DNA from 2 places in the Tepidimicrobium xylanilyticum genome. Region 2 is predicted to be linked to the other one. Evidence: riboswitches for the same ligand, from Rfam matches in the RefSeq annotation. Region 2 holds a riboswitch; the other holds the start of a gene.
What was found. Region 2 has a riboswitch for molybdenum cofactor ahead of BLV68_RS03215 (S-layer homology domain-containing protein). Riboswitches for the same ligand answer to the same signal wherever they lie in the genome.
Positions count from the first base shown of each region.

Region 1: another riboswitch for molybdenum cofactor. It lies ahead of BLV68_RS10420 (substrate-binding domain-containing protein); the one in region 2 lies ahead of BLV68_RS03215 (S-layer homology domain-containing protein).

Region 1 is NZ_FNNG01000009.1:107,524-123,433, forward strand. Features, by position in the region: gene BLV68_RS10390 (NADH-ubiquinone oxidoreductase-F iron-sulfur binding region domain-containing protein) at 1-1,296, shown strand, start outside; gene BLV68_RS10395 (2Fe-2S iron-sulfur cluster-binding protein) at 1,313-2,251, shown strand; gene fdhF (formate dehydrogenase subunit alpha) at 2,264-4,942, shown strand; gene BLV68_RS10405 (MogA/MoaB family molybdenum cofactor biosynthesis protein) at 4,947-5,435, shown strand; gene mobA (molybdenum cofactor guanylyltransferase) at 5,444-6,058, shown strand; gene fdhD (formate dehydrogenase accessory sulfurtransferase FdhD) at 6,060-6,842, shown strand; molybdenum cofactor riboswitch at 6,812-6,929, shown strand; gene BLV68_RS10420 (substrate-binding domain-containing protein) at 7,019-7,951, shown strand; gene BLV68_RS10425 (ABC transporter permease) at 8,015-8,704, shown strand; gene BLV68_RS10430 (ATP-binding cassette domain-containing protein) at 8,706-9,323, shown strand; gene BLV68_RS10435 (molybdopterin molybdotransferase MoeA) at 9,334-10,560, shown strand; gene BLV68_RS10440 (molybdopterin biosynthesis protein) at 10,645-12,537, shown strand; gene BLV68_RS10445 (hypothetical protein) at 12,928-13,110, shown strand; gene BLV68_RS10450 (hypothetical protein) at 13,112-13,432, shown strand; gene BLV68_RS10455 (hypothetical protein) at 13,535-13,840, shown strand; partial or broken gene BLV68_RS10460 (IS256 family transposase) at 13,990-15,195, opposite strand; gene BLV68_RS10465 (hypothetical protein) at 15,819-15,910, shown strand, end outside.
Region 2 is NZ_FNNG01000002.1:192,621-208,530, reverse strand. Features, by position in the region: gene BLV68_RS03230 (1-phosphofructokinase family hexose kinase) at 1-377, shown strand, start outside; gene BLV68_RS03225 (YjiH family protein) at 513-1,814, shown strand; gene BLV68_RS03220 (nucleoside-triphosphatase) at 1,979-2,488, opposite strand; molybdenum cofactor riboswitch at 2,664-2,789, shown strand; gene BLV68_RS03215 (S-layer homology domain-containing protein) at 2,890-4,047, shown strand; gene BLV68_RS03210 (S-layer homology domain-containing protein) at 4,116-7,028, shown strand; gene BLV68_RS03205 (molybdopterin-dependent oxidoreductase) at 7,072-7,842, shown strand; gene BLV68_RS03200 (FMN-binding protein) at 7,851-9,431, shown strand; gene BLV68_RS03195 (4Fe-4S binding protein) at 9,428-10,618, shown strand; gene BLV68_RS03190 (molybdopterin-dependent oxidoreductase) at 10,615-11,109, shown strand; gene BLV68_RS03185 (ECF transporter S component) at 11,142-11,720, shown strand; gene BLV68_RS03180 (alkaline phosphatase family protein) at 11,713-12,780, shown strand; gene BLV68_RS03175 (molybdopterin-dependent oxidoreductase) at 12,773-13,285, shown strand; gene BLV68_RS03170 (energy-coupling factor ABC transporter ATP-binding protein) at 13,282-13,962, shown strand; gene BLV68_RS03165 (energy-coupling factor ABC transporter ATP-binding protein) at 13,959-14,633, shown strand; gene BLV68_RS03160 (energy-coupling factor transporter transmembrane component T family protein) at 14,617-15,357, shown strand; gene mobB (molybdopterin-guanine dinucleotide biosynthesis protein B) at 15,372-15,910, shown strand, end outside.

The sequences.
Region 1 (15,910 bases), on a different contig from region 2:
GGAAGGGGTGGAGCAGGCTTCCCAGCAGGCGTAAAATGGGAAACTGCCTATAGGTATTCAGCAGATAAAAAATATGTAATATGCAATGCGGACGAAGGGGATCCGGGTGCTTTTATGGATAGGTCCATATTGGAGGGAGATCCTCATTCTGTATTGGAAGCTATGGCTATCTGTGGTTATGCAATAGGTTCCGATCAAGGTTATATATATGTAAGAGCAGAGTATCCTATAGCAGTAAAAAGATTAAAAATTGCCATAGAACAGGCCAAGGAAAAGGGCCTATTAGGCAAAAACATATTAGGAACAGATTTTAGTTTCGATATAGAGTTAAGATTAGGAGCAGGAGCTTTTGTATGTGGTGAAGGAACTGCTTTAATGGAATCCATAGAAGGCAGGAGAGGAATGCCAAGGACTAAAATCCACAGAACTGCTCATAAAGGCTTATGGGGGAAACCGACGGTAATAAATAATGTGGAAACTTTTGCAAACATCCCGGTAATATTTCAAAAAGGAGTAGAGTGGTTTAAAAATATCGGCACAGAGGATTCACCGGGAACCAAAGTATTTGCATTAGGAGGTAAGATTAACAACACTGGATTAGTTGAAATACCTATGGGAATTACATTGAGGGACATTATTTACGACATAGGTGGAGGCATACCTAATGGGAAAGAATTTAAGGCAGTTCAAACAGGAGGACCTTCTGGTGGTTGTATACCAAAGGAATACATAGATACTCCTGTAGATTTTAAATCCTTAGCAGAGTTGGGTTCCATAATGGGTTCTGGTGGAATGGTTGTAATGGATGAGGATAATTGCATGGTAGATATAGCAAGATTTTTCTTGGATTTTACCGTAGAAGAATCCTGCGGTAAATGTGTTCCATGTAGGGAAGGAACTAAACGAATGTTAGAAATATTAGAAAGGATAACCAATGGGGAAGGAACTCCAGAGGATTTAGATAGGCTAGAATCCCTATCTGAAACCATAACCAATGGTTCCTTATGCGGTCTAGGACAAACTGCTGCAAATCCAGTAATATCTACTATGAAGTATTTTAGGGATGAATATGAAGCCCATGTATACGAAAAGAGATGTCCAGCCGGTTCATGCCAAGCCCTATTACAGTTCTTTATTACAGAAAATTGTATAGGCTGTACTAAATGTGCTAGAAACTGTCCTGTTTCTTGCATTAGTGGAAAAGTAAAGGAAAGACATGTAATAAATACCGATGAATGTATTAAATGTGGTACTTGTATGGAGGTTTGTCCAGTTGGAGCTGTAATCAAGAGATAGAAATGGGAGGTTTATTATGGGAAATGTAACTCTTACTATAGATGGGCAAAAGGTAACAGTGCCCAAGGATTATTATATTATTCAAGCAGCAAAGAAAATAGGCATAGATATTCCTGCTCTATGCTATGACCCCAATTTAGAGGTAGTTTCTGCTTGTAGGCTCTGCTTAGTAGAGATAGAGGGAAGAAAAAAGTTAGAAGCTTCCTGTTCTACTAAGGTAAGGGAAGGGATGGTTGTATATACCGAATCGGAAAGGGTAGTGGCCATGAGGAGGGAAATTCTACAACTCCTTTTAGACAACCATCCTAATGATTGTTTAACCTGTCAAAAAGCAGGTGAATGCTTACTTCAGACCTATGCCTATAGATATGATGTTAAGTTTAGGAAACACGGTGGGGCAAGAAGACCTAATTATGTAGACACATCCAGTCCTTATATATTAAAGGACGATAGCAAGTGTATCCTGTGTGGTAAATGTGTAAGAACCTGTGCTCAGGTTCACGATAGAAAGGTTTTATCCTTTGCAGGCAGGGGTTTTGACACCCGAATAGTTGCTGATGCAGATTTTACACTAGAGGAATCTACCTGTGTATCCTGTAATAGATGTGTAACTGTATGTCCAGTAGGAGCTTTAGTGGATAAGAGGCTATTAGGAAAAACTAGAGTTTGGGATAGCGATATAAAGGGTGTTAAATGTAAAGCTTGTGATTATGGATGTAATTTTGAAGTAATATCTAAAAGGGGAAAAAATATTGCAGTAAGGGCAAAAGCTCCATCTGAAGGAAGGCCTTTATGCTTAAAGGGAAGGCTTACTACTGAATTTCTATATGTAAATGAACCTGAGACTCCTTATAAAAAGGTTAATGGAAAGTTTGTAGAAACTAGTTGGAAGGAAGCTTTAGAATTGGGTGATGTATTCGAAAAATTATTACTAGAAGAGGAGAAAAGCAAGTAGGAGTTGAATAAGATGGCTAATATAACCATTAATGGAAAGATGTATAATGTGGCTGATAATATTACAGTACTTGAAGCTTGCAGAAAATTAGGAATAGACATACCAACTTTATGTTATGACCATAGATTAGAACCCCATGCTGCATGTAGATTATGCTTAGTTGAATTGAAAGGGAAAGGAAAGCTTGAAACCTCTTGTTCCCTTAAGGTAAGAGATGGAATGGTCATTGAAACTCACAGCGAAAAGGTAATAAGGGCAAGAAGAGAAATATTGGATTTATTATTTTCAAACCACCCAAACGATTGTTTGACTTGTAGCAAATCAGGATCATGTAAACTGCAGGACTATTGCTTTGAATATGGGGTTGAGATGGGGTCGTATAAGGGCGAGAAGAAGAACTACCCTATAGATGACTCTAACCCTTTCTATACTTATGACCCTAATAAATGTATACTGTGTGGTAAATGCGTTAGGGTATGTTCTGAGCTTCAATGTACCAATGCAATAGGATTGGAAAATAGGGGATTCAATACTAAGGTAGTTACCCCCTTTGATTTAGGATTAGCTACTTCTAATTGTGTATCCTGTGGAAACTGTGTAGCAGCTTGCCCTGTGGGAGCCTTAATGCCTAAGAGGAAGGAAAAGTTTAGGCTTTGGGAGGTAAAGAAAGTTAAGACTACCTGTTCCTATTGTGGTGTAGGCTGTCAGATGGAATTGCTAGTTAAAGGCGGCAGGGTTGTGGGAGTAGAGCCAGTTAAGGGAAAGGCTAATAATGGCTTACTATGCGTAAAGGGCAGATTTGGCTATTCCTTTATAAATCACCCGGACAGGCTAAAAAAGCCCCTTATTAAGAAGAACGGTAAATTTGAAGAGGCTAGCTGGGATGAAGCTTATAAGCTAATAGTAAATAAGATTAAGGAAATTAAAGAAAAAAATGGTCCAGAAGCCTTTGCCGGCCTTACTTCTGCTAGATGTACCAATGAGGAAAATTATTTATTCCAGAAAATGTTTAGGGCTGTTATAGGAACCAATAATGTGGACCATTGTGCCCGCCTCTGACATGCCTCAACAGTTGCAGGTCTTGCAACAACATTGGGCAGTGGTGCCATGACCAATAGTATTGAGGAGATATTAAATACCGATGCTATATTCGTAATAGGTTCTAATACCACTGAAAATCATCCAGTAATTGGAACGGTCATGAAGAGGGCAGTGAAAAGAGGAGCAAAACTAATAGTAGCAGATCCAAGAAGGATTGAATTAGCAGATTATGCAGATGTATTCTTACAGATAAAACCAGGAACTAACATTGCCCTCTTAAATGGGATGATGAATGTAATCATTAATAATGATTTATATGATAAGAAGTTCATAGAAGAGAGAACAGAAAACTTTGGGGAGTTTAAAGAGCTAATAATGGATTATACCCCCGATAGAGTAGCCAAAATATGTGGCGTTAAAGAAGAGGATATTGTAAAGGCTGCTCTCATTTATGCTAAAGCTGAAAAAGCAGGAATTTATTATGCTATGGGAATAACTCAACATACTACGGGAACTCATTCGGTAATGAGCATATCCAATTTAAGTTTACTCTGTGGTAATATTGGAAAGGAATCGGCTGGAGTTAATCCATTAAGAGGACAAAACAATGTTCAAGGAGCTTGCGATATGGGTGGATTGCCAGCCGATTTACCAGGCTATCAGAAGGTATTCAATCCAGAAGTTCAGGAGAAGTTTGAAAGCTTGTGGGAGACCAGTATTCCAAATAGAGCAGGTCTAACCATTCCTGAAATATTGGATGCAGCAGAAAAAGGAGATATTAAATTCATATATATAATGGGTGAAAACCCAATGGTATCCGACCCGGATATTAACCACGTAAGGAAGGCCTTAACCAATTTAGACTTCCTAGTGGTACAGGATATATTCCTAACGGAAACAGCGGAATTAGCCGATGTAGTATTACCTGCTGCCTCCTTTGCGGAAAAGGACGGAACCTTTACTAATACGGAAAGAAGGGTTCAAAGGGTTAGAAAGGCCATTGAGCCAGTTGGAGATGCTAAGCCCGATTGGCAAATCTTAATGGAGCTAATGAATAGGCTGGGCTATAATAAAAAATACCTACATCCTTCTGAGATAATGGAGGAAATTAGAAGGGTTGTACCCCAGTATGGCGGAATAACCTACGATAGAATAGAAGAAGAAGGCATCCAATGGCCTTGTCCAGATATAGATCATCCAGGAACCAAGTATCTCCATAAGGATACCATTGCTAGGGGTAAAGGACTATTTATGGCAATAGACCATAGGCAGAGTGCAGAAGTTGCAGATCCGGAATACCCATTTATATTTACTACAGGAAGGGTACTCTACCACTACCACACTAGGACTATGACAGGAAGGGTTGAAGGATTGAATAAACTGTCCCCTAGATCCTATGTGGAGATAAATGAGGTAACGGCCAATAAATTAGGCATTTCCCATGGGGAAAAGGTAAGATTAACTTCAAGAAGAGGTAGCATTATCACCTGGGCTAAAGTTACCGACATAGTAGACGAAAATGTATTGTTTATGCCCTTCCACTTTGCTGAAGGGGCAGCTAATTACCTAACCAATACTAAATTAGACTCTATTGCTAAAATTCCAGAATTGAAAGTAGCTGCTGTTAGATTGGAAAGATTAGGGAGTTGAAAGCATGTTTAAAGTAGGAATAATTACAGCCAGTGATAAGGGATGTGCTGGAGAAAGGGAAGATTTAAGCGGAAAAATTATAAAGGAAATTGTAGAATCAAAAGGCTACAAGGTAGAAAAATCAGTGATTCTTCCTGATGATGAAAAGTCTCTTTTAGAAGAGATGATTCATATGGCCGATGAATTGAAGCTAGATTTAATTTTAACCACAGGAGGGACGGGATTTAGCAAAAGAGATGTAACTCCTGAAGCTACAATTAAAGCTTGCGATAGGATGGCTAATGGAATAGCTGAGGCTATAAGATACTATAGCCTCAGCATTACCCCCAGGGCTATGTTATCTAGAGCCGTATCAGGCATAAGGGGAGAAACCCTAATAGTAAATCTTCCAGGAAGTCCAAAAGCAGTCAAAGAATCCTTAGAATATATAATAGATAGCCTTCACCATGGTTTGGAGATACTTAAAGGCCAAACTGGTGATTGCGCTAGGTAGGTGTTGGTATGAAAGAATTTGGCACAGCTGTTATACTAGCTGGTGGCAAGAGTAGCCGCATGGGTTTTGATAAACAGCTGTTGAAGATAAACGAAAGAAGGCTTATAGATAGCTTAAGGAGAAAATTAAGTAAGCTATTCGATGAAATAATAGTGGTAACCAATAAATCCGAATACTATCTAGGCTTTAGCGATAAAATAACCAAGGATATAATAGTGGGAAAGGGGCCCCTATCTGGAATCCATGCAGGTCTTACGGTAGCCAATTCCCATTATGTATACTTCATAGCTTGTGACATGCCAAATATAAACCTGGACTATATACAATATATGAAGAGTCAGATAGAGGGGGCAAATGTAAAAGCCTGTGTAACAAAGTATGGAGAATGGATTGAGCCTTTTAACGCTTTTTATTCTAAGGGTATAATAGAAGATATTGAAGAACACCTAACCCAAAATAGAAGGTCTGTAAACTCCCTATTGTCTAAATTAAAAGTCCATTATATAGAGGAAGAAAAGGCTAGGGAGTTCAGTCCCAATTGGGATATGTTCTTAAATTTAAATACAAAAGAGGAATTATACGACTATTTAAAGACCATAAATAGTCAAAATTGGGGTAGATAGGATGGAGAGTATTAAAAGGGTAAATATAGTAAGAATAAAAGGGGATGAAGCCAAGGAAGAGGAGGATGTGGTAATAAAAGAATATCCCTTTACCATATTCATAAACGATGAGGAGGTAATAACTCTTCTTTGTAGTCCCGGTTCCTTAAAGGAGTTAATGGTAGGCTTTCTCTATTCCGAAGGTTTCCTAACCTCCTTACAAGATATAGATAGAATTTCAATTGATGAAGATAAGGGTTTAGGTTATATTTACCTAAAGAATATAAACCAATTTAGTGAAAAACTAAGGGGAAAAAGAACCATAACCTCAGGCTGTGGCAAGGGGACTCTATTTTATAATGTCTTAGATTCCTTCAAGTCTAAGAAAATAGAAAAACCCTTAGCTGTAGAAGTGGAAAGGATTAAGGAGCTTATAAGGGAATTTAATAAAAAATCGGAGCTCTTCCTAAATACAGGTGGAGTCCACAGCTGTGCTTTATGTAGTAAAGATGATATAATTCTGTTTGAAGAAGATATAGGAAGGCATAATGCCCTAGATAAGATATTTGGGAAAGCCCTATTAGAGGGAGTTGAAACCAAGGATAAGATAATTCTAACCAGCGGAAGGATATCCTCTGAAATCCTTATAAAATCTGCTAAAAGGCAGGTTCCAGTAATAGTATCCCGCTCAGCCCCCACCAGTTTATCGGTGGACTTGGCAGAGGAATTAGGAATCACCCTTATAGGATTTGCCAGAGGACAAAAAATGAATATCTACACAAATTTTCCGAGCTTGATTTTCTAAGGCTTAGGCTATGAAAATTAAGCCGATGGGTATGAGGAGAAATCCTTATGCCTCCCGTATTTGGAAAGGAAAATGATAAGTTTAGCCATATTCATATGGCTTTATAGTCCTTTCCAAGGACTTTTTCTTTTTTAAAAGTTTTAGAACTCAAAAAATACAAAGAGGAGATGATTCCAATGAAAAGGATATTAGCACTAACCTTAAGTATTTTACTTATCTTTACTGTGCTAGTAGGCTGTACACCCAAGGATGAGGGTCAAGATGTAGGTGAAGTTGAGGAAAATGTAGACAGTGTGGAAGAAAATGATGTGGTAGAAAATGGTGTAGAAGAAGAAACAGGTGGTAGGATTATATTGGCTACCACTACTAGTACTCAAGATAGTGGACTATTAGACTACATATTGCCAATATTTGAAGAGGAGACTGGCATAGAGGTGGATGTAATAGCCGTTGGTACAGGAAAGGCCTTGCAAATGGGAAGAGATGGGGATGCAGACATTCTTTTAGTTCATGCTAAGGAATCTGAGGAAGAGTTTGTAGCGGAAGGATATGGAAAGGTAAGGAAGGATGTAATGTATAATGACTTTATCCTTGTAGGTCCTAAGGAAGATCCTTTAAACCTAAAGGAGAACTCACCAAATGATATTTTAGAAGGCCTAAAGACCATTGCTAAAAATGAATATACCTTCATTTCCAGGGGAGACGATTCAGGAACCCATAAGAAAGAGCTTTCCATATGGAAGGAAGCCCAAATAGAACCAGCAGGAGAATGGTATCTGGAGGCTGGCTCCGGTATGGGAGATGTGTTAAAGATTAGCGATGAAAAACAAGCTTACACCATTAGTGATAGGGCAACCTACTTAAGCATGAGAGATACTCTAGATTTAGACATAATAATAGAAGGTGATGAGAATCTATTCAACCAATACGGTATAATACCTGTAAATCCAGAGAAATTCGATGATGAAGTAAAGGAAAGAATCGACGAAGAAGGTGCAGAAAGGTTTATGGATTGGCTGTTATCTCCTGATACCCAGCTGTTAATAGGAGAATATGGAGTTGAAGAATACGGAATGCCATTATTTGTGCCAAATGCAAAACTTGACTAATAGGAATAGTAAGCTGCATATTAAATTTATGATATGCAGCTTATGTTTTAGGTGGTGAATTATGTGGATTACATACAGGAAGGTTTTAAGGAAGCTTTAAAACTACTTATAGGGTTTGATAAGGAAGTATATGGCATAATATCCCTATCCTTAATCGTTTCGACTACAGCTACTATAATAGCATCCTTTCTTTGCATTCCCCTTGGAATTCATCTAGGCTTGAAGGAATTTAAGGGTAAAAGGGCCTTTTCTCGAATACTATATACCTTTATGAGCATTCCTTCTGTCATTGTAGGCTTAGTAGTTGCCATTTTGCTTTCAAGAAGGGGGCCTTTTGGAAAGTTTGACCTTCTTTATACTCCTAAGGCTATGATTATAGCTCAAACATTATTGGTAACCCCATTGATTTTAGGCCTTACCTACAGCCTTTCTAAAAATAGGGGAAAGGAGATAGAAAGGATAGGCCAAACCTTAGGAGGGAATAAACTAGATATTATAATACTGATAATTAAAGAGCTTAAATTGGATTTAATGGTTAATATAGTAACTGCCTTTTCTAGGGCCATATCTGAAGTTGGAGCAGTTATGATAGTAGGGGGTAACATCAGGAATAGAACCAGAGTTATTACCACTACCATATCCATGATGAACTCCATGGGAGATTATCCTATGGCCATAGCCTTAGGCATAGTTTTACTCATAATTTCCTTTGGAATTAATAGTTTAATCTATTCTTATAGTGGGGATGATTAGTATGGAAATAAGTATTCACAATTTAAAAAAATACTATGGGGAAAAACTAGTTTTAGACATAGAAGAATTAAAAATCAAAAGAGGAAGGATTACAGGCCTAATAGGGCCTAATGGTTCTGGCAAATCCACTTTACTAAACATCATATCCGGCCTAGATAGGGAGTTTTTAGGCACTGTAAAATACGATGGAAAGCTTTTAGATAAGAACATCTATAAGAAGATGACCTTAGTATTCCAAAAGCCCTACCTATTCAGAAGGAAGGTATATGAAAACATAGAATATCCTCTTAAGGTGAGGGGAGTAAATAGGGATGAAAGGCGAGAAAGGGTAAAGAACATAATGGAAAGGTTAGAAATAGAAGGATTAAAGGACAAGAAAGGCCATCTCCTATCAGGAGGGGAATCTCAAAAGGTAAGCTTAGCTAGGGCCTTAGTATTTAATCCGGAATTACTATTATTAGACGAACCTACATCCAACATAGACCCAGAATCGGTAAAAGTTATGGAAAGGGAAATACTAAGGTTTAATGAGGAAACCAATGGGACGGTAATAATCGTCACCCATAATATGGAGCAATCGGAAAGGTTATGCCATGATATTATCCATTTGGAAAGGTAGGTCATTAAATATGGATTTTTTTGATGTAGTCTCGGTTCAAGAGGCAATAAATAGATTGATGGAAGCTTTTAAGGAGTATGAATTTAAGGCAGAAGAGGTATCCATTTTGGAAGCAACCAACAGGATTTTAGCAGAGGACATTTATTCCCATATAGATGTGCCAGAGTTTAATCGCTCTACCGTAGATGGCTATGCCATCAAATCCAAAGATAGCCAAGGGGCCAGCGAGTCGGTGCCAAGCCTCTTTAATATATTGGGAGAAGTGAGGATGGGAGAGGCTGCTGAAAAGGAAATAAAATCTGGAGAGACCATGTATGTTCCAACAGGCGGCATGATTCCCCAAGGTGCCGATGGAATGGTAATGGTGGAATATACGGAAAAGTTAGATGAAGAAAATTTAATGGTGTATAAACCCATCGCCTTTAATGAAAATATAATCTTAAAGGGAGACGATATAAGGAAGGGGGAAAGGGCCCTTAAAAGGGGAAAAAGGCTAACTCCTGAATCAATAGGAGTGTTAGCTGCTTTAGGCATATCTAGGGTTAAGGTATATAAAAAGCCTAAATTCTATATAATTTCTACGGGAGATGAGATAATAGATTTAGATGAAGAATTAGAATTAGGTAAGATTAGGGATATTAATAGCTATACCCTTTATTCTGCCATAGTTAAACTAGGAGGAGAAATAACTGGAAAAGCAATTGTAAAGGATGATTATGAACTATTAAGGCAACAAGTGGAAAAAGGGTTAGACATATCCGATATTGTCCTTATATCTGGAGGAAGCTCTGTAGGCGCTAGAGATTATACGGCAAGGGTAATCGATTCCTTTGAGGGCAGGGGAGTATTTGTCCATGGCATTTCCATAAAACCAGGCAAGCCTACCATTTTAGGAGAAGGTAAGGGGAAACTGATAGTAGGTCTACCAGGCCATCCCGTATCCTCTATCATAGTATTTGGAGCCATTATAGAGGAGTTTATCTATAAAAAGATGGAAGTTCATAACCACAAATTAAAAACCAAAGCCATAATGGACTTTAACTTCCCATCATCACCAGGCCAGCAAACTTATCAAATGGTAAAATTGGAAGAAAGAGATGGCAAAACATACGCTAGCCCTAGCTTCGGAAAATCCGGCATGATAACCTTATTATCAAACTCCGACGGCTATATAATAATTAAACCCCATGAGGAAGGGATATATAAGGGAGAGGAAAGGGAAGTCTACTTGCTATAGGTAACCTAGGACAATTGTGAATTTTAAATTGTGAATGGAATATGGCTGTCAATTGTTAATTGAATAAAGGTGGTGTTTATCAAGGTGAATAATAAGAGGAATATCTATATAGATAATATAGATGTGGATGTGGCTAAAAAAGAATACTTTGACAAATTGAATATAAAAGCCCAATGGGAGGAAATAGATGTAGTAAACTCTTTAGGCAGGGTAACTTTTGAGGCTGTATATGCCAGGCTATCCTCTCCAAATTATAATGCTGCAGCCATGGATGGAATCTTAGTTGAATCGGCTAAAACCATAGGGGCTACTGAAATAAATCCCAAAACATTGGAAGAAGGAAAGGATTTTTTATACATCAATACAGGAAATCCAGTAGTGGATCCTTATGATGCGGTAATAATGATAGAGGATGTAATCCAGTTGGGAGATGGTAAAGTACAAATACTAAAAGCTGCCCATCCTTGGCAGCATATAAGGCCTATTGGGGAGGATATAGTAGCCACCGAAATGATACTACCCTCTAAGCATAAAATAAGGCCTATCGACATAGGGGCTTTAATTTCTGGAGGTATAGAGAAGGTAAGGGTATATAAAAAACCTAAGGTAGGAATCCTTCCAACGGGCTCAGAAATAATAGAGGAAATAAAAGAGCTTGAAACTGGAAAGATAATTGACTCCAACTCAAGGGTGTTTGAGGCCTTAACAGTGGAGGCAGGAGGCCTTCCTAAAAGGTATTCTCCCATAGAGGATGACTATGAAAAGATTAAGGAGGCCGTATTAAAAGGAGTAGAAGAAAACGATATTTTATTAATTGGAGCTGGTTCATCGGCAGGTTCCAAGGATTATACGGCCAATGTAATAGAGGAATTGGGTGAAGTAATAATTCATGGAGTTGCCTTAAAACCGGGTAAGCCCACCATTTTAGGCATAATAAATGGAAAGCCTGTAATGGGCATCCCAGGTTACCCAGTATCCGCTTATCTGGTTTTTGAAACCTTCGTCACACCTATAATATTGAAATACATTGGCCTAAAAGAGGAAAAGGATACTTTTGTAGATGCCATCATATCTAAGAAGATAACATCTACTTTAAAGAGTAGGGAGCTTATAAGGGTTAATCTGGGCTATGTAAAGGATAAGCTAATAGCTACTCCTCTATCCAGCGGTGCAGGAGTTACCATGAGCCTAGTAAAGGCAGATGGCATAGCCATAATACCCCAATCCTTAGAAGGGGTAGATGCAGGAGGCAGTGTAAAGGTAAAGCTACTTAAGCCATTAAATCGGATAAAGGAAACCCTAGTTTCCATTGGCAGCCACGATATGATAATGGATATTTTAGGGGATATGGTAAAGCTCTCATCAGGTCATGTAGGAAGCATGGGGGGAATCCTAGCCATGAAAAGAGGAGAATGCCATATTGCGCCAATTCACCTTTTAGATTTGGAAACGGGAGAATATAATATCTCCTATGTGGAAAGGTATTTTCCAGGGCAGAAGATGGCCCTTATAAAGGGTGTAAAAAGGCATCAAGGCTTTATAGTAGAAAAAGGGAATCCTAAGGGGATTAAGGATTTTTCAGATTTAGTAAGGGAAGATGTAGTATATGTAAATAGGCAAAGGGGAGCAGGAACTAGGATTTTACTAGATTACCATTTGAATAAGGAAAATATCGATCCAGCCAATATAAGAGGCTACGACAGGGAGATGACAACCCATATGGCAGTAGCCACAGCGGTAAAAACTGGCTCTGCCAGTGTAGGACTAGGCATATATTCAGCAGCCAAGGCTTTGGATTTAGATTTTATCGATATAGCCTACGAAGACTACGACTTTTTGCTACCCTATGAATTACTTGAAGATGAAAGGGTTAAGGAATTTATAAGGACTTTAAAATCCCAGGAGTTTAAAGAAAGGGTAGAAGCCTTGGGAGGATATGGATTTGAAAATATAGGTGAGATTATTATAGTTAAGTGATTATAAACCTCTGTTCTTAGGAATGGAGGTTCTGTTTTTAATCATTCATACCGTTTTTCTTACCATTCGTACCGTTTTTGACAAAACTTATATTAAATGTGGTATATTCAGTATAAATAAAAAATGCATAATTATACTTTTTAAATCAGGTTCAAAAGTGTAATAATACAATTTCCTCAATTAAATATATTGCAATATATAGTCTATGCTTAATAAGAATATTTAAATAAATTGTAAAAGGCTCCCACTATTTTGTTGGCTTTTTAAACAATAATATACTATATAACAACATCAAAATATGTATTACTCAAGTAATCAAATAAAGGTGGTGAAATAAAAATGGTGTGATAACTGCACTTTATGTTTAAAAATCAAAAGGGGTGTTATATTATGCAAAATAAATTATTTTTTATCCTGCAGTGGATTATTTTTATTGTAGTATTGTTTGCCGTTTTTACAAACTCACGGTTAGGTATGAGTGATACATTAACAGCAGTAATACTATTTACTGGTTTAGCTTTAATTGTTTTGATAAAGATTATCGAAAAAAGAATAATGAAAGGGGGAAAATAATATGATTAATAGTATAAGAGGGATATCACTTTTGTTAAGTGTATTAATGTTATTTATGTTTGCATCTCAGGTTTTGGCTTATGACGATAGTAATTTTTTATTTAAAGAAGAGAATTTGATAATAACATCAATAATAGAATCTAAAGAATATACTAAAATTAAAATACAAAATAAAGAAGATAATAAAATAGAATTTGTAGAATCTTATTTACAAAAAGATGGCACATATAAATATATAGTAACGACTGATGATGATACTTTTACTATTTTTAAAAAAGATGAAAATATAATGATAGAAGACAAGAATGGCAACATAATATAAACAATTAGTCTAAAAATAGTGAGTTTAGAAACATTTGACTTATATAATAACGCTTCACCTACGATGAAAGTACCATGTATCCCAGATTCTAATTGGAAAGTAGTGAGATCAGGATATACATCAAGATCACTAGTTTATTCTGATTACGCTATGTTAATAGGTGTAATTGCAAGTATATTTGGTACACCAGCTGCTGGAGTAGCAGTGATCGTCGCAACGTGGCTTTATAATAGGAATATGAAGGATGCTTACTATTATTTTGAAGAGCAACATAGATTTAGAGATGGAATGCTACAAAAGAGAACTTACACGCAGTTTTATACAAACTCTGATTATACTACCAAACTAGGTTCAGGAGAATATTCCAAAATATATGATCTATATAGGGTAGGACAAGGTTGTAAATAAAAAAAGCGATTCGAGACTGTAAATAATTTTGTGCTTATAAAAAACTTAGATGTCCTTTACTAGCAAGAATTAAATTTCCCTTTTTGGTGAGGGAGACTATAGCTTGAAATAGTTTCGCTATTTTGCTATAGCCTCTTTGTTATATTTAGTTATTTAAGGTGTTTTTCTATTCTACTTCAAAGAATATCATTAGCTGATTTAATATTAGGTCCCAATTTCTATATCTTTGAGTCCATCGTTTAGTAACATTTTGGGTTGCTAAATACAATATCTTTTCCAATGCTTGATCTGATGGGAACACTGATTTTGTCTTTGTAACCTTCCTTAATTGCCTATGGAAGCCTTCAATTATATTTGTGGTATACATTATAGTCCTAATCTCAGCTGGATACTTGAAAAATGGTGATAGTACATCCCAATTCATTTCCCAACTTCTAAATGCATAAGGATACTTTTTACCCCACTTCTCTTTAAGTTGTGTTAGGTTGTCTAGCGCAGTCTCTTCATTAACAGCCTTATATACACTCTTAAAATCTTTAGAAAACTCCTTTAAATCTCTGTAGCTTACGTATTTAAAAGAGTTTTATGCATCGTTGAACTTCAGCATTAGGATAAGTTGCTTGTATCGCTTCTTTTAGCCCTGTTAGCCCATCTACACTAAATATTAGTACTTCTTCTACACCTCTATTTTTTAGGTCATCTAGTACTCCTAACCAAAACTTAGATGTTTCGTTTTCGCCAATCCAAATGCCAAGTACATCTTTGTATCCATCTAAATTTACACCTAAGACTACATAAGCGGGCTTATTTTTAATTTGACCATCTTCTTTAACCTTGTAATGGATAGCATCCATGAAAACAAATGGATATATTGCTTCTAAGGGCCTATTTTGCCATTCTTTTATCTGAGGTATTATACTATCAGGTATCTTACTTACCATTTCTGCAGATAATTCAATTCCATATATATCTTTAATCTGATTGTGTATATATCTGGTAGACATGCCCCTTGAGTAAAGAGATATTACTTTCTCTTCTATTCCTGAAATATCACGCTTATTCTTTGATACCACCATTGGTTCAAATTCACCATTTCTATCCCTGGGGACTTCTATTGGTATTTCACCAAATTGAGTTTTTACTGTTTTCTCTGAATAACCATTTCTTCTATTATCGGTTTGCTTGTTTTTCTTATCTCCTTTAGCGTATCCTAATTCTATTTCCAGTTCTGCTTCTAACATCTCTTGGAGAATATCCTTAAACATATCCTTAAGATATGAATGAAGGTCTCCAGTTGTTTTTAGATTACCATCTTTGATCATATTTCTTAGAACTTCTTTTTGTAATGCTGACATAAAAGTAGCTCCTTTCTTTTTAGAATTTTATTTTGATTCTTGCCAGAAAGGAGCTAAGTTTTTCGCAAAAGCACAAATTATTTTACACTACCAGCGATTCAGCTTCGTCAAAACTTATTTTAAAAATATAGAAAGATAAAACGTGGTTCTTTTTCTTATGAGAACCGTGTTTTCAATAACCTCATTTATTTTAAAAGTGTTTTTTCCTATATCTTAAAAGTATAATACTGATAAATTTGTATTGGATAGCATTTCTTTTATGTTTTAACTCATCTTTAATTGTATTTGGCATATCTGATAAACTATTTTCCCTGAATATCGTTTTGTAGGAATGAGAAATGTAAACATGTATATAACAAGCTAGCACCACTGTTTTAGTATATAAATTATAATGTCTGTAATAATAAATTTAAAGTTTTTGGAACAAAGGTGCTATTTTTAACTATTCGTACCGTTTTTCCTACCATTCGTACCATTTTAAGCAAATATTAGGATAAATATGGTATATTCTTAATAAGTAGAGTTAAGCCTTATGAATAATTCATATTTTTAGGAAATTAGTACAAAGCATAAAAATATTATCATCATATTTTAATAAACTAGCTAAAGAAGGGAGGGATATTTTGAGAAAAACAATTTTGACCCTATTAATCTGTTTATTACTTATTCTGCCAATAGGGAAAAATATGTTTTTTGCAGAAGGAACCTACAATCC
Region 2 (15,910 bases):
AAGAACTAGAAGAGATAATGGGGTGCAAAATTCAATCGGAAATGGAACTAGTACAAGCTGGTAAATACTTAGCGGAAAATGATATTGAAATAGTGATTATTTCATTAGGAGATGAGGGTTCTATAGCTTTTCATAACGGATATATCTATAGGATTAGGGTACCTAAAATAGAAACTATAAATCCAGCAGGTTCTGGTGATGCTATGGTAGGAGGTTTTGTGGCATCATTATATAGGGATTATGATTTTGAATTTGCACTAAAGGTTGCAGCTGCCTGTGGTACAGCCAACGCTATGGAAAAGGAAACGGGTAAAGTTGATATGTTCAATATGAAAAAGATAATGAAGGATGTGATTATTACTAAATCCAAGTTCTGAAGCAAGTAAAATTCATATGTTATATTTAAAGTATCGTAAGCAGGGATGTAGGCTAGGTTGATATACGAAAGACATAAATAATTACAGAAATCATATAATAAGTATATCGTTATGAGAGGAGGTTTTATAAACAGAATGGCTGAAAATAGATATGATGGAATTAAAATATTTAAGTTTATCTTATATGCAGCAATTGGAATATTCATGTTCTTCGTTCCTATTAAAGTGAATGGTAATAGTTCTATTCCACTAGACCATATTGTTAACTATATTAAAACATTGCCTTACTTTGAGCCTGTGTATTCAGGTTTAATAGTAACTGTAGGCGGAATATTGCCTTTTGTAAACAAAACTTGGAACAAGGATAAAACAACAGCAGTTTTTTCACTCATTAAGATATTAGGAATTGTATTCATATTGATGGGGATTTCTAATAGAGGACCAGCATTTTTAATGGCTGAAGGCGTAATCCCATTTATCTACAGTAAAATCGTCATCCCAGTAATCACAATAGTTCCGATTGGATCAATATTTCTTGCATTTTTAGTCAATTATGGTTTAATGGAGTTTGTTGGAGTTTTTATGCAGCCTATTATGAAACCAATTTGGAAAACACCCGGAAGGTCTGCTATAGATGCTGTAGCCTCGTTTGTTGGCAGTTATTCACTAGCTTTGCTTATTACTGATAAGGTATATCAAGAAGGTAAGTATACTGGAAAGGAAGCTGCTATTATAGCAACTGGTTTTTCAACTGTATCTGCCACCTTTATGATTATAGTGGCTAAAACTTTAGGTATTATGGATCAATGGCTCTTATATTTCTGGTTAACATTGATTATTACATTTATTGTAACAGCTATAACAGCAAGACTTTATCCTTTAAACAAGAAGCCAGACACATATTATAATAATCAGGAAGGATATCCAGAAGAATTATATACTGGTAATAGGTTTAAGCTGGCATTAGAAGAGGGGATGGAGGCCTTTGATAATGCCCCAACTGTTGTGCAAAGTACATTGGATAATCTGAAATCTGGAGTTATACTAGCTTTATCAATTGGGCCATTGCTAATGTCCATTGGTGTTATAGGGGTAGTTCTAGCTGAATATACGCCCTTGTTTGATATAGTTGGATATATATTCTATCCATTTACCCTTATCACAAGAGTACCTGAGCCACTATTATCAGCTAAAGCAATGGCTCTTAGTATAGCAGAGATGTTTCTACCAGCATTAATTGTAACAGAAGCTCCTATTATCACTAGATTTCTTATAGCCATAGTGAGTGTATCTGAGATATTATTCTTTTCTGCTTCAATACCATGCATTATGGGTACCAAAATACCAATTTCATTAAAAGATATTATCATAATATGGATAGAAAGGGTTATATTATCCATACTTATAACAGCGCCAATATTGCATATAATGTTTTAGACTATGAATAATACGGAGCCTTATGCTCTGTATTTTTTATAGTCAATTAATAGAATAATATGTAAATAAAATGTTGACTTTATACTAAACACATTAAGGGAGTTATTAACGTTATTTGATATAGAAAAAAATATATAGACCGAGAATTACAGTGCTAAGTATATTTAAATAAAATTTTTAAGTGTGTTAATAATTTCCTGCCAAATATGATCTCTATTTCCCTCTGTTATTCTAATTATCATTACATCTTTCCTATTTCGAATATTGTTCAAAAATTCACAGTCCTCATCCTTTAAAACTCCAAATACTATTTTTTGGCTATCCAATAATTCAAATATTTTAGAGGTAAATACATCTATATTCTTTTCTGATGAGCCTAATTCATCTAGTACTATAATATCGTCACTTTTTAGGCTTTTATCTAAGAGTGGTGCCAACCCCTTTTCAAAAGCTTCAGGAAACCATATCTTTGAGTTATCCCTAGAATCAGATCTAACTATTGTATATTGTTCATTAGGGTTTTTTACTGATTTCGCAATATATCGTCTATAATAGCCTTCATATATTCTTTCTGTAATATAGCCGCCGATGGACAGGTCTATATTATTTAAAACCTTTTTTAATATTGTAGATTTACCTATTCCAATTCTTCCGGTTAAAAATAGATTATTCAATAAAAACACCCCGTTACAATTTGTCTATATAGTAATAGTTTAGCATATTTAGAAAAAGATTAAAACTGCCAAAATATCTTATAAACACTGTTTGATATTATGGATAATTTTGATACTATACAGCTTTACATAGGAAGATTTGTATGTTAAAGTATTAATAAGTAGAATAGTTGAATAGCTCCATAGTCTCCGAGCATTTTGGCCTGGGAATTTACACTATAAATTTATGGTCAACTTGCCGATAGGGTTTGACTGGAAACGGTCAAGCCTCCCAGTGGAAAGGAGAAGTTTAAAGATGCGGCATTTCCATCTGGGATGCTGCTTTAAATTTTTCCTCTCCCTTTATTTGCTTTAAATTTAGTTTTGACTAAATTTAAATAAATTAGAAAGGTGGAGGTATTATGTTTATCAAAAAATTCAAAATTGTCTCAATTATTATGGCAATGGTATTAATATTGTCACAAGGAATAGTATTTGCAGGTAATGTTAACGCTTTTGCCATTAAAATTTCAGGACCAGGTGTGGAAAAGGAATTGGAATTTAGCCTTGATGATTTAAAAGCTATGCCAGAAGAAGCCCAAATTAATGAAGAATACATATACAACAGTAAATCGGGTCAAAAGTCTGTAAAGGTTAAAGGGGTTAGCTTAGCTTACATATTAGAGAAAGTAGCTGGATTAACTGTTGAAAATGCTTTGGTAAATTTTGAAGCATCAGATGGATATCCAATAGATCCACAGACTTTACAAGATATATTAAACCAAGATTTAAAATATGTTTTAGCTTATGAGATTGATGGAGAGCCAATCGATAATGACGATAACCCAGAGAGTGAGGAAATAGTCATCTATAGAAAGTTAAAAGAAGAAGGAGAATTTGGTACTGTATTTAAATTGGTAGTAAGAATAACTGTAGGAGAAGCTATTGAACAAGCAGAGGAATCGGTTAAAGAACTAACAAAACCGGAAATAGAGCCAGTAAAAGAAATTGAGGAGATTGTATTTACCGACATTACAGAAGAGTATAAATTTGCAGAAACAGCCATCTATGAACTTGCTAAGAGGGGAATTGTAAGCGGAGTAGGTAATAATATATTTGCTCCAGGTGATGTTTTCACAAGAGCTCAGTTCTGCAAGATAGCAGTTGAAGCTATAGGCTATGAACTAGAGGAATATTCTGGAAACTTTACCGATGTAAAAGCTGAAAACTGGTTTGCTCCTTATGTAGAAGCAGCCGTTAGAGAAGGCTTATTTACGGGGTATACTGATGGAACTTTCAGACCAGATAAAGAAATAACTAGAGAAGAATTAGCTGCTGTTGTGGGAAGGGCTGCTGTACTAGCTGGTCTAGTAGATCAGGAGAAGATGAACAAGTTTGTAATGGAAAAAACATCTTTTGAAGATAAGGACGAAGTTTCATCATGGGCAGCTAACCAAGTGGCGTGGTTAGATGCTCAAGGCGTATTTAAGGGAGTTGCTGAGGAAAAATTTGAACCTAAAAAAGTGGTTACTAGGGCAGAGGCAGCTTTAATAGTATATAATGCCTTGTTTAATAAATAGTTTTAATAAATAGATGAAGAGGGAAACAATGGTTGTCCCTCTTTATCCATAATGGAAGGAGGTAAACTATGAAAGGTAAAAGAAATAGATTATTTTCAGTCCTATTAATAATAGGGATGCTACTTTCCAAATTTGCCTTTCTAGGGGACATAGTTGAAGCTGCAGCAGTTGAACTATTGATTACAGGTACAGGAGTTTATGAGGATGTCAAAATTACAGAATCCGACTGGGATAAGTATCAGATGGTGGAAAGATATTTTTCTGGAAACAATAGCCTATATTTCCACAAGATCATCAAGGTAAAGGGGTATGACCTATTCGAATTAATAGGTAAGGATAACCTAAAGACTGACAAGGACTATCAGGTTAAGTTTACCTGTGCTGATGGTTTTGAATTTACTAAGACCATAAGCGAACTTAAAAACACCTATTTCTTCCGAGATTTCACTGAAAAGACCAAGGAAAAAGTTGAGCCCATGATAGCTAAGTATACTTTGGAGTTGGTCGATTTCCCTAAAAACAATTTTTCACCTCCAATTAGATGGGAAGATAAAGAGATTGCCAACAAGGATTTGGACAAGGGTTTTCCAAAATTAGCTTTTGGTCAGACAAGTATTGATGATATGAACCTATCTCAATGGGGAAAAGAGGTTGTGAAGATAACCATTGGCGATGAGAGGCTATCTGAAAAGCTTAGCCAAGGAATTAGCAAGGATTCACCCTATAAGCACATTAGCTATGTTGGGGCTCCATATAATATAGATGCCATAACTGGCGCAACCTTTACCATCGAAGGTCCTGGGGTGGAAGGCTATAGGGCTATTTCCTTGAGGCAGATCGAAGAGGATGTTGCTGGTCAGGAACAGGTTACATACTATGAAAAGGTAGATGGGAAAGTTGTTCAAAACAACTATGAAGGAATAAATGCAAAATACTTAGTAGACAACTACGTAAAGGTTACCCCCAAGGCAGGAAACCTAATATTTAAGGATAAGTCCAGAAAAACCATCTTAACTATACCTATAGAGGAAGTAGGCTATTACACTATTGCCTATGGAATAAATGAGGTACCCTTTGTATATTTGGACACAGATGCAGGTTACAGGCCTGAAAAATATAACGCCAATGGCTGCTTTAAGCTAGTATATGAACAGGATAAGAACACAGCCAAGGAATTCTCAAATGTTGCTTATATCTACGTAGAGGAGAAGGATGCAAAGAATATATACGAGCATACCTATCCGCCTTATGATGACCTTAAATATACCAACTATGAGATAATTATCCATGGTAATAAGGTGAATGGGGAGGTAAGGCTTAAGGTTTCTGATATAGAGGCCATGGATGATCTAAAGTATGAAGATGAGTACAGTTTATCCAACAGCGAGTACTTCTGGTATTACAATCGGTATAAGGGGATTCCACTATGGGATTTACTCCTTAAGATAGGAATAGACCCCAATATAGATGAAAATACTAGTGTCCAGTTTATAGCAGCCGATAGGTATTATTTTGCACCAATGACTATCAAGGAGATAAAGGATAGTTCATTGTATGGATATTATGAAAAGAATCCAGAGGATTTAGGTGATGGAAGATTTGATGGTTCTAGTGAAGTGCCTCTTCATACGGGGATGCCTGTATTAGTAGCCTATGGTTTTAACGGATACCCCTATGTCATAAGGTCTACTGATGAAGGATATAATTCTGGTTTAGGTAATGATGGAGGGCCTGTAAGGGTTATATTTGGTAAGAAGGATTATAACGATCCTAATGGGTCTAATCAAGTACAGTTTTTGAAGGAGATAATCATTGGAGGAGGAGAGCCTGTATCCTTTGATGAGGACAGGAAGGATTCTGGAGAATCCACCTACAAGGAAGTAGGTAAGGATGCAGCCTGGAACCACAACCAAGGAGTTTATACACAATACCTAGACATGCCAGTTTTAAGAATAACCGGTTCCCAAATTAAGGAACCTATGACCTTTACTCTAAGGCAATTAGAATCCTTGACAGATCATATAGTCAGGGATGTATATACTGGAGATGGTGTGCGTGAATTTGAAGGCATAGTCTTGTGGGATATTATATCCAAGGTTGTAGGACTTAAGGAAGGTGTAGAGATACCCAGCAGCGTAAGGGTATTTAGTGGGCCGAATTATAATCAAATTATAAGAAGTAGCAAGGATCTAATGGAGGGCATAGTAAATTCAAAAGGGGAGTTGAAGAAGATAATATTGGCTTATGCAGTTGATGGATATCCGCTAGTACCAAATGAGAGCGATGGAGGCTATGCATATAATAACGCTTTTGGTCCATTAAGGCTTATATTTGAGGAAAGCAAATCCATGTGGGTTAAATGGACGGACTGTATTGTGGTAGGTAACGGAGACTATGAAGAGCCTAAGATGGAAGATGTGAAAGATTTAGGTATACCCCTTATTGGCACTGGAGGTTTTGAAGATATTAAAAACCATTGGGCTAAGCAGGAAATAGAAGAGATGGCTGCTATGGGATATGTAAAGGGAAGCCAGGACAAATTTAGGCCCAATGATGATATTACAAGGGCTGAGTTTATAGCAATACTGGTTAGAATATTGGGATTGGATTCTTTTGAATTGGACAGTCCATTTAAGGATGTAAAGGATTCAGATTGGTTTTATAAAGAGGTATTATCTGCTGTAAATGCTGGGCTTATTAAGGGCTATGGCGATGGCAGCTTTAGACCTAATGCGCCAATAAAAAGGCAGGAGATAGCTTCTATATTAGCTAGCCTATTAGATAATGAATTAAGTGAGGAAGAGGTAGCATATATATTGTCTAATTTTGATGATGAAGTTGAAGGATGGGCCAGGGATTCGGTAGCTAAAGCAATAGATGCAGGAATTATGAAGGGCTTATTAGGTAGTATTATTGGAGGAAATAATAATGCAACTAGGGCAGAAGCTACGGTTATGTTACTGAGGTTTATTAAAAACTAATGCGGCAATAGGATTTTCCTATTGCCCTATTTAGGAGGGTTCTATGAGAAGGTTTAAGCTAATCAAATTAGTTATTATCATCATTTTAACCATTTCCTTATCATTAACAGGATGTAAATCTAAAGATAGGAGTGAGAACATTGCCATAGATCTGGAACAGGAAAAAATGGTAGACCTAGCTGAAGAGGAGGAAATGGGCACAGATACTGGAGGAGAGGTTACTCCTACAGAGGAGGAAGCAGTTCAAGAGGAAATCGAAGAAGTTGAGGAAGAGGAGGTAGTTAAAGAGGAGACTACTGATCAGGCTCAAAAACCTAAAGAAACCGAGCCTCAAAAAGCTGATGAGGAGGAAGTAGTGGAAGAAGAGGCAGCTCTATTAAAGATAGAGGGAAAGGTTGGCAAGGAGTTGAAGCTGACCTTAAAGGACCTTAAGGCTATGGATGATATCATATTCCAAGCTGACTACTATTCCATAAACAATTTTGGAACGACTGCCCATACTAATTTTAAGGGAGTTAATTTGTGGAAGTTGCTTGAAAAAGCAAATATATCTTCAGAAGCTGCTAAAGTTTCTATCATTGCAACGGATGGTTACAGTATGGAGTTTACTGTTGAAGAGGTTAAGAGGCAGGACTATATAGACGAAACGGATCCAAATAAAAAACTTCCCATGATAATAGCTTGGGAAGAAAATGGAGTAGAATATGACCCAGTAGAAGGACCTCCTTTTAAACTAATAGTAGGCCAGAAGGAAGCAGGAGATGTGAACAAGCCACAATGGGTTTCAAATATAGATAGAATTGTAGTGGAGTAGGTAATAAGATGATGAGGGGCAAAAACTTTTACATAATTTTTTTAGTAATAGTAGTTACCATAGTAGGCCTACTTTTTGGCATGAAGAATAAAGCTTCTGAAGAGGAACTTAAGGTTAGGGCCTTTTTTCCCAATGCAAAAAAGGTTAGACTAGTAAAGAATATTGCAGATGATATGTTTATCTCCATTAATTTTCCTGGGGTAAAGAGGGCCTATGAGGTAGATGGGGACTTGAAGGTCTTTGTATCCAGCTGTGTAGGTTATAATGGGCCTGTAGATGTGTTGGTAGCAATAGATAGCAGTACCGATGAATTGCTGGGAATAGAGATATTGGATCATGAAGAATCCTTAGATTATGCAGAACATATTGAATCCAACTGGTTTCTGGATAGGTTTAAAAATATAGTGGCAAACAAATACTTAAATCTGGTGGTTTTAGAAAAGGAAAAGCCAGAGGACATCATTCAGGTGACGGGAGCAACGGTTAGTTCCCAAGCTGTGGTCAATGCAGTTAATGCAGCTATAGGTGCCTACCAATATTTGATGAAGAGTTTAAAGATGGAAGGGGTAGCAGATGTGGTACCTCAGGAGATGTGGGAGAAGGACAGCAATAGCTTCGCCATAAATTGGGAAGGTGGTTTAATTAGGATTAATACTGAGAAAATAAAGGAATATGAGCAAGTGGAAATAGATGTAATCCTTATCAATACCACAGGTACGGAGACCCCCCTAAGTGTAAAAGGCCCTACCCTTCGAGATATTCTAGAAGGAGAAGGGATAGACTTAAGTGACTATGAGGGCATAGGGGTAACAGGCCGGGATGGGTATTATACCTTGATAGATAAAGAAAAATTGGAAACCAACGATGTGATACTGGCCTGGGAAGTTAATGGCAAGCCCATTAAGGAGGATGAGAAGCCTGTAAGGGTAATTTTGCCTAATGAATTGGGGCCCTATTGGGTGAAGATGGTAACAAACATCGACCTGTACGACAAAATTTCTCCCAAGGATATAGATAAGGTTCATATATTTGAACCCTTAGTGGAAGATATTGAACCCTACTACTATGAATACTACGGTAGTAAGGATAAATCCTACGAATTAGGCAGGATTTTAAGCAAGTTCGACGAAGTAGATGAAAAGGGGTTTTTTACCATGGTTTCTGTCGATGGTTATGTTAAAAATGAAACCATATCTATGGTCAGGCAAAGATACTTTATAAAGGTTGAAGGGGATAATGCCCCAATGAATATAGCCCCTACCTTTAAACTGGGCATGAATGTAAAGCATATGACCCATTTTTCCACTACCAAGGATGCTGTCATATTCCCAAATAAAATGTCGCAAGTGGTTAGAACCAAGGACATAGGTGGTAAGGAAGGGTTACTCTTGGAGGATGTATTGTTAACAGCAGGGATGAGATGGAGTGAGGAAGCTAGATTTGCTCTAGCGGATAGAAATGGCGGAGAAAGGGAAATATCCTATGAGGAAATGCTCAATTCCTATATGGTGTATGATGAAAACATGGTAAGCATCTACCAGGGCGACAGGGAGCTAATGAAGGATATAATAAGGGTTGAGAAAAGATGAAAATAGGCAAGAGAAGTATCATACAGATAGCTTTTACCTTATTTACCATAATAACTTGTATAGTATATTATCTATATATCAATGGGCTTGTGGACTCTAAAGTACTATCTATAGGGGATATCAACCCCTATGGGGGCTGGAGTGCCCTAAAATCTACTTTTACTGATCCATCCTACAAGTGGAGGGGGATAAGCAGGTCTATTGCCCTTACCATTGGAATATCCCTTGTTGCCCTATTAATGGGCAGGTTCTTCTGTGGATATATGTGTCCCATAGGAGCCCTACAGGATTTCTTTAAATATATGGGAAGAAGGCTGGGGATTAGGGGGAGAAGGCTTCCAAGAGGGAGTTATTTCAAACCTGAAGTATTAAAATACTTAATATTGTTAATAGTCCTAACATTGAGCATTTTAGGTCTGGGGAACAGGGTATCGTTCTATTCTCCCTGGCTTGCTTATTTAAACCTATTCCTAGGCTTTAATTTGCAGGTAGGTTTTTTTATACTATTGATAATAGCCTCAACTTCCCTATTTATAAAAAGGGCTTTCTGCAGGCTTTTGTGTCCATTAGGGGCTTTTCAGAGCTTACTTACTGTCCTTGGCCCATCTGGAATCTATGCCAATGAAAGGTGCGGTGGATGTACCTATTGTTTAAGGGATTGCGCTGTTGCCATAGATAAGCCTGATAATGGTGAGATTTCGCCAGAGTGTATTCGGTGTTTAAAATGTGTGGAAACCCAATGTATAAGGCATACTGAGGGCTATACTTTAAAATTTGTAAGGCAAACCCTTAATAGGAATTCCTATATAGCCATTAGTCTTACCTTGATAATAGGAATTTATCTATTCTTTCCATCAATTAAAGCAAACAACAATACCCAATCTATAATGGATTTAGGTATTTTAAAGGATGGAACCTATATTGGGACTGGAATTGGTTTTGGTGGCAGGATGCAGGTAGAGGTAATTATAAGAAATGGGAGGATTGTAGATATAAATCCAACTGACCACAATGAAACTATTGGATATTTTGAGGAGGTTTTTAGGAGGATTTCCATAAATATAATTGAGAGCCAAAATTTCAATGTGGATGCTATAAGCGGAGCTACAGCCACAAGTAGAGGTTTTATAAATGCGGTTAAGAGCGGAATTAATCAAGCCTTAGAGGAAAATAGGAGGATAAGATGAGTATTAAAAAGATAATTGCCATAGGAACTGTAAGTGGGTTGATAATTATTTTTGCCTTTTCATTAGGATTTTTTGCAGAAGAGGATATTTTTATAACCATCGTTCAAGGAGAAGCTGAGAAGATTGTTGATAAGGAATTTATATATAGTCATTCAGAAGCAATTGTTTTTCCTGCTGTAGTAAGGAGTAGCGGGAAAAAGCCTATTGAAACGGAATATAAGGGTATTGAATTATCCACTTTCTTTTCATCCTTGGGTATAGATACATCTGGTGCAAAGAGGATAACCTTCAATGCAACAGATGGATATAGGATAATTTTGAAGGTTGAGGAGCTTTTGGAACCAAACAATGTTTATCTCACTTTTGAAAGGGATGGAGAGCTTATGAAATCTAAGAAACATGGAGGCAATGGCCCCTTTCAGTTGGTAATAAGAAGAGATCCTTTTAGTCAACGCTGGATTAAACATGTTGAAGAGATTATTATAGAATAGCTGAAGGGCTTGAGGATTTTGGAGGAAAAACTATGTTTAAGAATTTGGTGAATAAATTTTCCATTTTTGAAATAATAGTAATTGCACTAATGGCTACCTTAGGTATTGCCACCAAGCCAGTTATAGTGCCCTTGGCCCATATCATCACCGGTCCCCTATTCATTCCCGGTGGGGCTATTGCAGGAGGCCTATATATGATGTGGATAGTGTTGGGAATGGGCTTAATAGGAAAGGTTGGAGTTGCTACCTTAATATCCCTAGTTCAATCCATCATGGTGGTAAGCCTTGGCATATACGGAACCCATGGAATTGTAAGCTTTTTTACATACATAATTCCCGGATTGGTTGTAGACCTTTATCTTCTATTGATTAAAAGAAGGGAGTTTAATCCAGGTAATTATTTTATAGCAGGAATATTAGCCAACATAAGTGGAACTTTTCTAGTTAATTTGGTGTTCTTCAGGCTGCCATTAATACCTTTAGTACTGACTTTAACTTCAGCTTCCCTTTCAGGAGGAATTGGCGGATTGATAGCCTATAATATAATTAAAGGTTTGAAGAAAAATAACGCATTAAAAAACCTAATAGACAAAGGAGGACACGATGAATAAGAAGTACATATTTCTACTTTTCCTATTTAGCTTAATAATGCTATTGATACCTTCCTGTGGGAAGTTGGGTTCAAGGGATGGGGAAGTTACTAGTGATGATAGAAGGGAAATGGGAATGAATATAATCGATGGGGAAAGGAATATAAAAAGTATATCTCCAAAGGAATATAGGGAATTTAGGCTAGAGGATCTTATAGATGAGGAATATGATAGAGCAGTGATAATGGGTAGATTAGGCCAAGTGGAAAGCCTTCAAGAAGGGGGGTATTTCCTAACTAATAACGATGTTATCGGTTACATGGACCGAACTGGCACAGCTCTAGTTGAGGATGTGATAGGTGTAGTATTAAATCCTCCTAATAAAAACATTACCCATGCCTATGAGGATATGTCTAATTTTTTGGTAGAGGAAGATGTATTGTTTATTTTGTTAGATGGATTGGGATACCATCAATACCTATATGCTATTGAAGGGGAATATTTACCCTTTTTAAAGGAACAAGCAAGGGCTGAAAAGGCCATGTCAGTCTATAAACCTGTAACCAATGCAGGATTAGCTGCCATAATAACAGGCAGGTATCCTATAGAAAATGGAATCCATTCTAGAAATGAGAGGGAGTTAAAGGTTGATTCCATATTCAAGTTAGCAGAGGAATTGTATAAGAAGACCTTATATGTAGAAGGGAATATAGGTATACTTAAAACGGAAATTGAACCCATCTTGCATTTGGATGAAAATAAGGATGGTTTTACCGATGATGAAGTATTTAAAGCTACTATGGAGGCTATAAAGGAAGGCTATAATTTTATATTTACTCATTTTCATGGAATTGATGATTGCGGCCACGCCTATGGACCCCTTTCTGAGGAAACTATGGAGTTTATCAAACGGATAGATGGCTATTTAGAAGAAATGGTATCCAAGTGGAAGGGGAAGGTAATTATAACTGCAGACCATGGAATGCATTCAACTGATGATGGTGGTGATCATGGCCTATTTAGATATGAGGACCTAATGGTTCCTTATATAATTCTTGAAGGAGGGGGCCAATTTGAGTAATAAAACCATTGGTATTATTATATTGATATTAGTAATTATACTGGGGGTTTTTGCCTTAATGAATAGAGAGCTTGTAAAGGATAAAAGGGGGGCCTTGGAAATGGCTGAAATAATCGTAAAAGGGGATGAAATGGAGAGCATGATAAAATTTGAGGATATAGTTGAATTAGGAGAAGTAGAGTTTTTGGCTACCCTAGACACTAGCGATACAGACCCGCAAGACTACAGCTATACTGGAATACCATTAATTAATTTAATTGAGGAAGTGGGAATATCTATAGCTGATAAAAGGCAGGTAATAGTGCGGGGGATAGATGGTTATACCGTTGTTTTTAGCATAGATGAGGTGATGGATGAGGATAATATTTATTTGGCCTATAAGATAAATGACAGATATCTGGATAGCAGGGAAAGGGGAGGCAGTGGGCCTTACCAGATAATTGTTAAGAAAGACCAGTTTAGCCAAAGATGGTGTAAATTCGTTGTGGAGCTGGAAATAAGATGATTAAGCCAGTGGAAGTACATAATTTATATTTTAAATATAGGATAGGTTCAGATTATATATTAAAGGGAGTAGACTTAAGCCTAAACAGGGGAGAAGTATTGGCTATTACAGGATTAAGCGGATCTGGTAAGAGTACCCTCTTAAATATCATCTGCGGGATTATACCCCATATTAGGAAGGGCAAAATCCAAGGGGAAGTTAAATTATGGGGGAAGGATGTTAAGGACTTAAAAATAGCCCAAATAACTAAAAAAGTGGGGATAGTATTCCAAGACCCAGATACTCAGCTATTTTCACCTACTGTAGAAGATGAGATTGCCTTTGGGCCAGAGAATCTAATGGTGGAAAGAGGAGAAATAGGAAGAAGAATCGAAAAGACCCTTAAATTAGTTCAAATGGAAGAGTATAGATGTGAAAATCCTAATAATCTATCTGGAGGGCAGAAGCAGCTTATAGCCATTGCTGCAGTATTAGCTATGGAACCGGAACTCTTATTATTTGATGAGATTACATCACAGGTAGATGAAGAAGGTAAAGGGAGGATAAAGGATATAATATCCAAACTGAAAGAACAGGGAAGGACTATTATATTGGTAGATCATAATAGGGATATATTAGAATTAGCAGATCGGCTAATGGAGCTTAAGGACGGGAAATTAGAGGTTAAAGGCTGGTGACCTATTTGGATTTTATAGAAATAAAGAATTTACATTTTGAATATGTAAATGGAAGGCCTATATTTAATAATTTAAGCTTAAGGATAAGAATGGATGAAGTTACAGCCCTACTGGGTTCCAATGGAAGTGGAAAGACTACCTTGGGTAAGCTTATAATGGGGATTTTAAGGCCTATTAGGGGACAAGTTCTTATATCCAATAGGGATAATTCTAAAATGACCTTGGCAGAAATAGGTTCCAAGATAGGGTATCTATTTCAAAATCCAGAAAAGCATTTTTTTTGTAATACGGTAGAGGAGGAATTGGGATTTGCATTGAAGTTTAATGGCTGCGAAGAAGCTTTTATTAAAAACAGAGTAGAAGGCTTACTAAAAGAATTTCACTTGGAGGGTTTAAGGGAGAGTTTTCCATTACTGTTAAGCCAAGGGGAAAAGCGAAGGCTTGCCATTGCCACCATATTGATTAATGAACCTGAATATATGATTTTAGATGAACCGACTAATGGGTTGGATTTTGAGAGGAAAAGAATACTCGTAGGAGTACTAAGGGAACTAACAGAAAAAGGAGTTGGAATGACAATTATTAGCCATGATCATTCCTTTATTGAAGAAATTGCCCATAGGAAAATAGAAATCCATAGGGGTGAAATAATATATGACCAGAGGATTTAAATTAGATCCCAGAACCAAGCTTCTTATGGTCTTTTGCTTTTCCACTTTAGCCATTATAAGTGAAGATACTCTTTCCCTTTGTATTATATTAATTTTAACCTTAATAGTGACTTTGTTTTTTAAGGTGAATTTGAAGAGGAGTTTAAATAAGGTAAAGAGACTTTTATACATGATAGCTGTTATTGCAATAGTCCAGAGCATATTTTCTAGCAAAGGGGAAGTTCTATTTTCCATTGGAAGTCTTCCGGTCTTAACTAGCATAGGATTAGAAAAGGGAATCCAATTCATAGTAAGAATGATGATAATAGTATTTTCAGCCACTATAATTACCACTTCAAATTCCAGGAAGATAGTACAAGGACTGGTTCAATGGGGATTACCCTATGATATAGCCTTCATGGTAGCAGTAGGTATTCGTTTTTTGCCCTTATTAACTGAAGAGGTCAAGGATTCATTAATTGCCCTCCAGCTAAGGGGAATTGAAGTAAATAATATGCCTCTTAAAAAAAGGATCAGTTTGTATTCCCATATATTCACCCCTATATTAGTAGGAACTATATTAAAGGCTGAAAGGTTGTCGGTTGCTATTGAAATGAGGGGGTTTAGAGCCTACGATAGTCGCACAAGCTTTCTAGTGTTAAAAATGTCTAAGTGGGATTATCTGATAATTTTTTCCATTGTTGTGTTTACCCTTTCATATATAATTGATTATTATTTCATATAATTGGAGGGAAGTAGATGAAGGTTTTTTCCGTAGTGGGAATAACGGAATCTGGCAAGACCACAACTATCGAGAATATAATCAAGGAATTGAGAAGTAGGAATTATTCTGTAGGTTCAGTTAAGGAAATACATTTTGAGAAATTTGCCATAGACACGGTAGGGTCCAATACATATAGGCATAGAGAAGCTGGCTCCCAACTGGTAACAGCAAGAGGATATTTCGAAACTGATATATTGTTCCAGGAAAAATTGAGTATGGATGAAATCCTTAAGTTTTATAACCATGATTTTGTTATATTGGAAGGAGTTACAGATTCCAATGTGCCAAAGATTATTACTGCCCATAATGAGAAGGAAATCTTGGAAAGGTTGGATGATTTGGTATTTGCTATATCTGGGAAAATATCCAATAGCTTAGACGAATTTGAAGGCTTGCCGGTTATCAATACTATAGATAATGTAGAAAAGATAGTGGATTTAATAGAAGAAAAGGTTTTTGATAAATTGCCAGATTTTCCTGAAGATTGTTGTGGCGAATGCGGTTATAGTTGTAG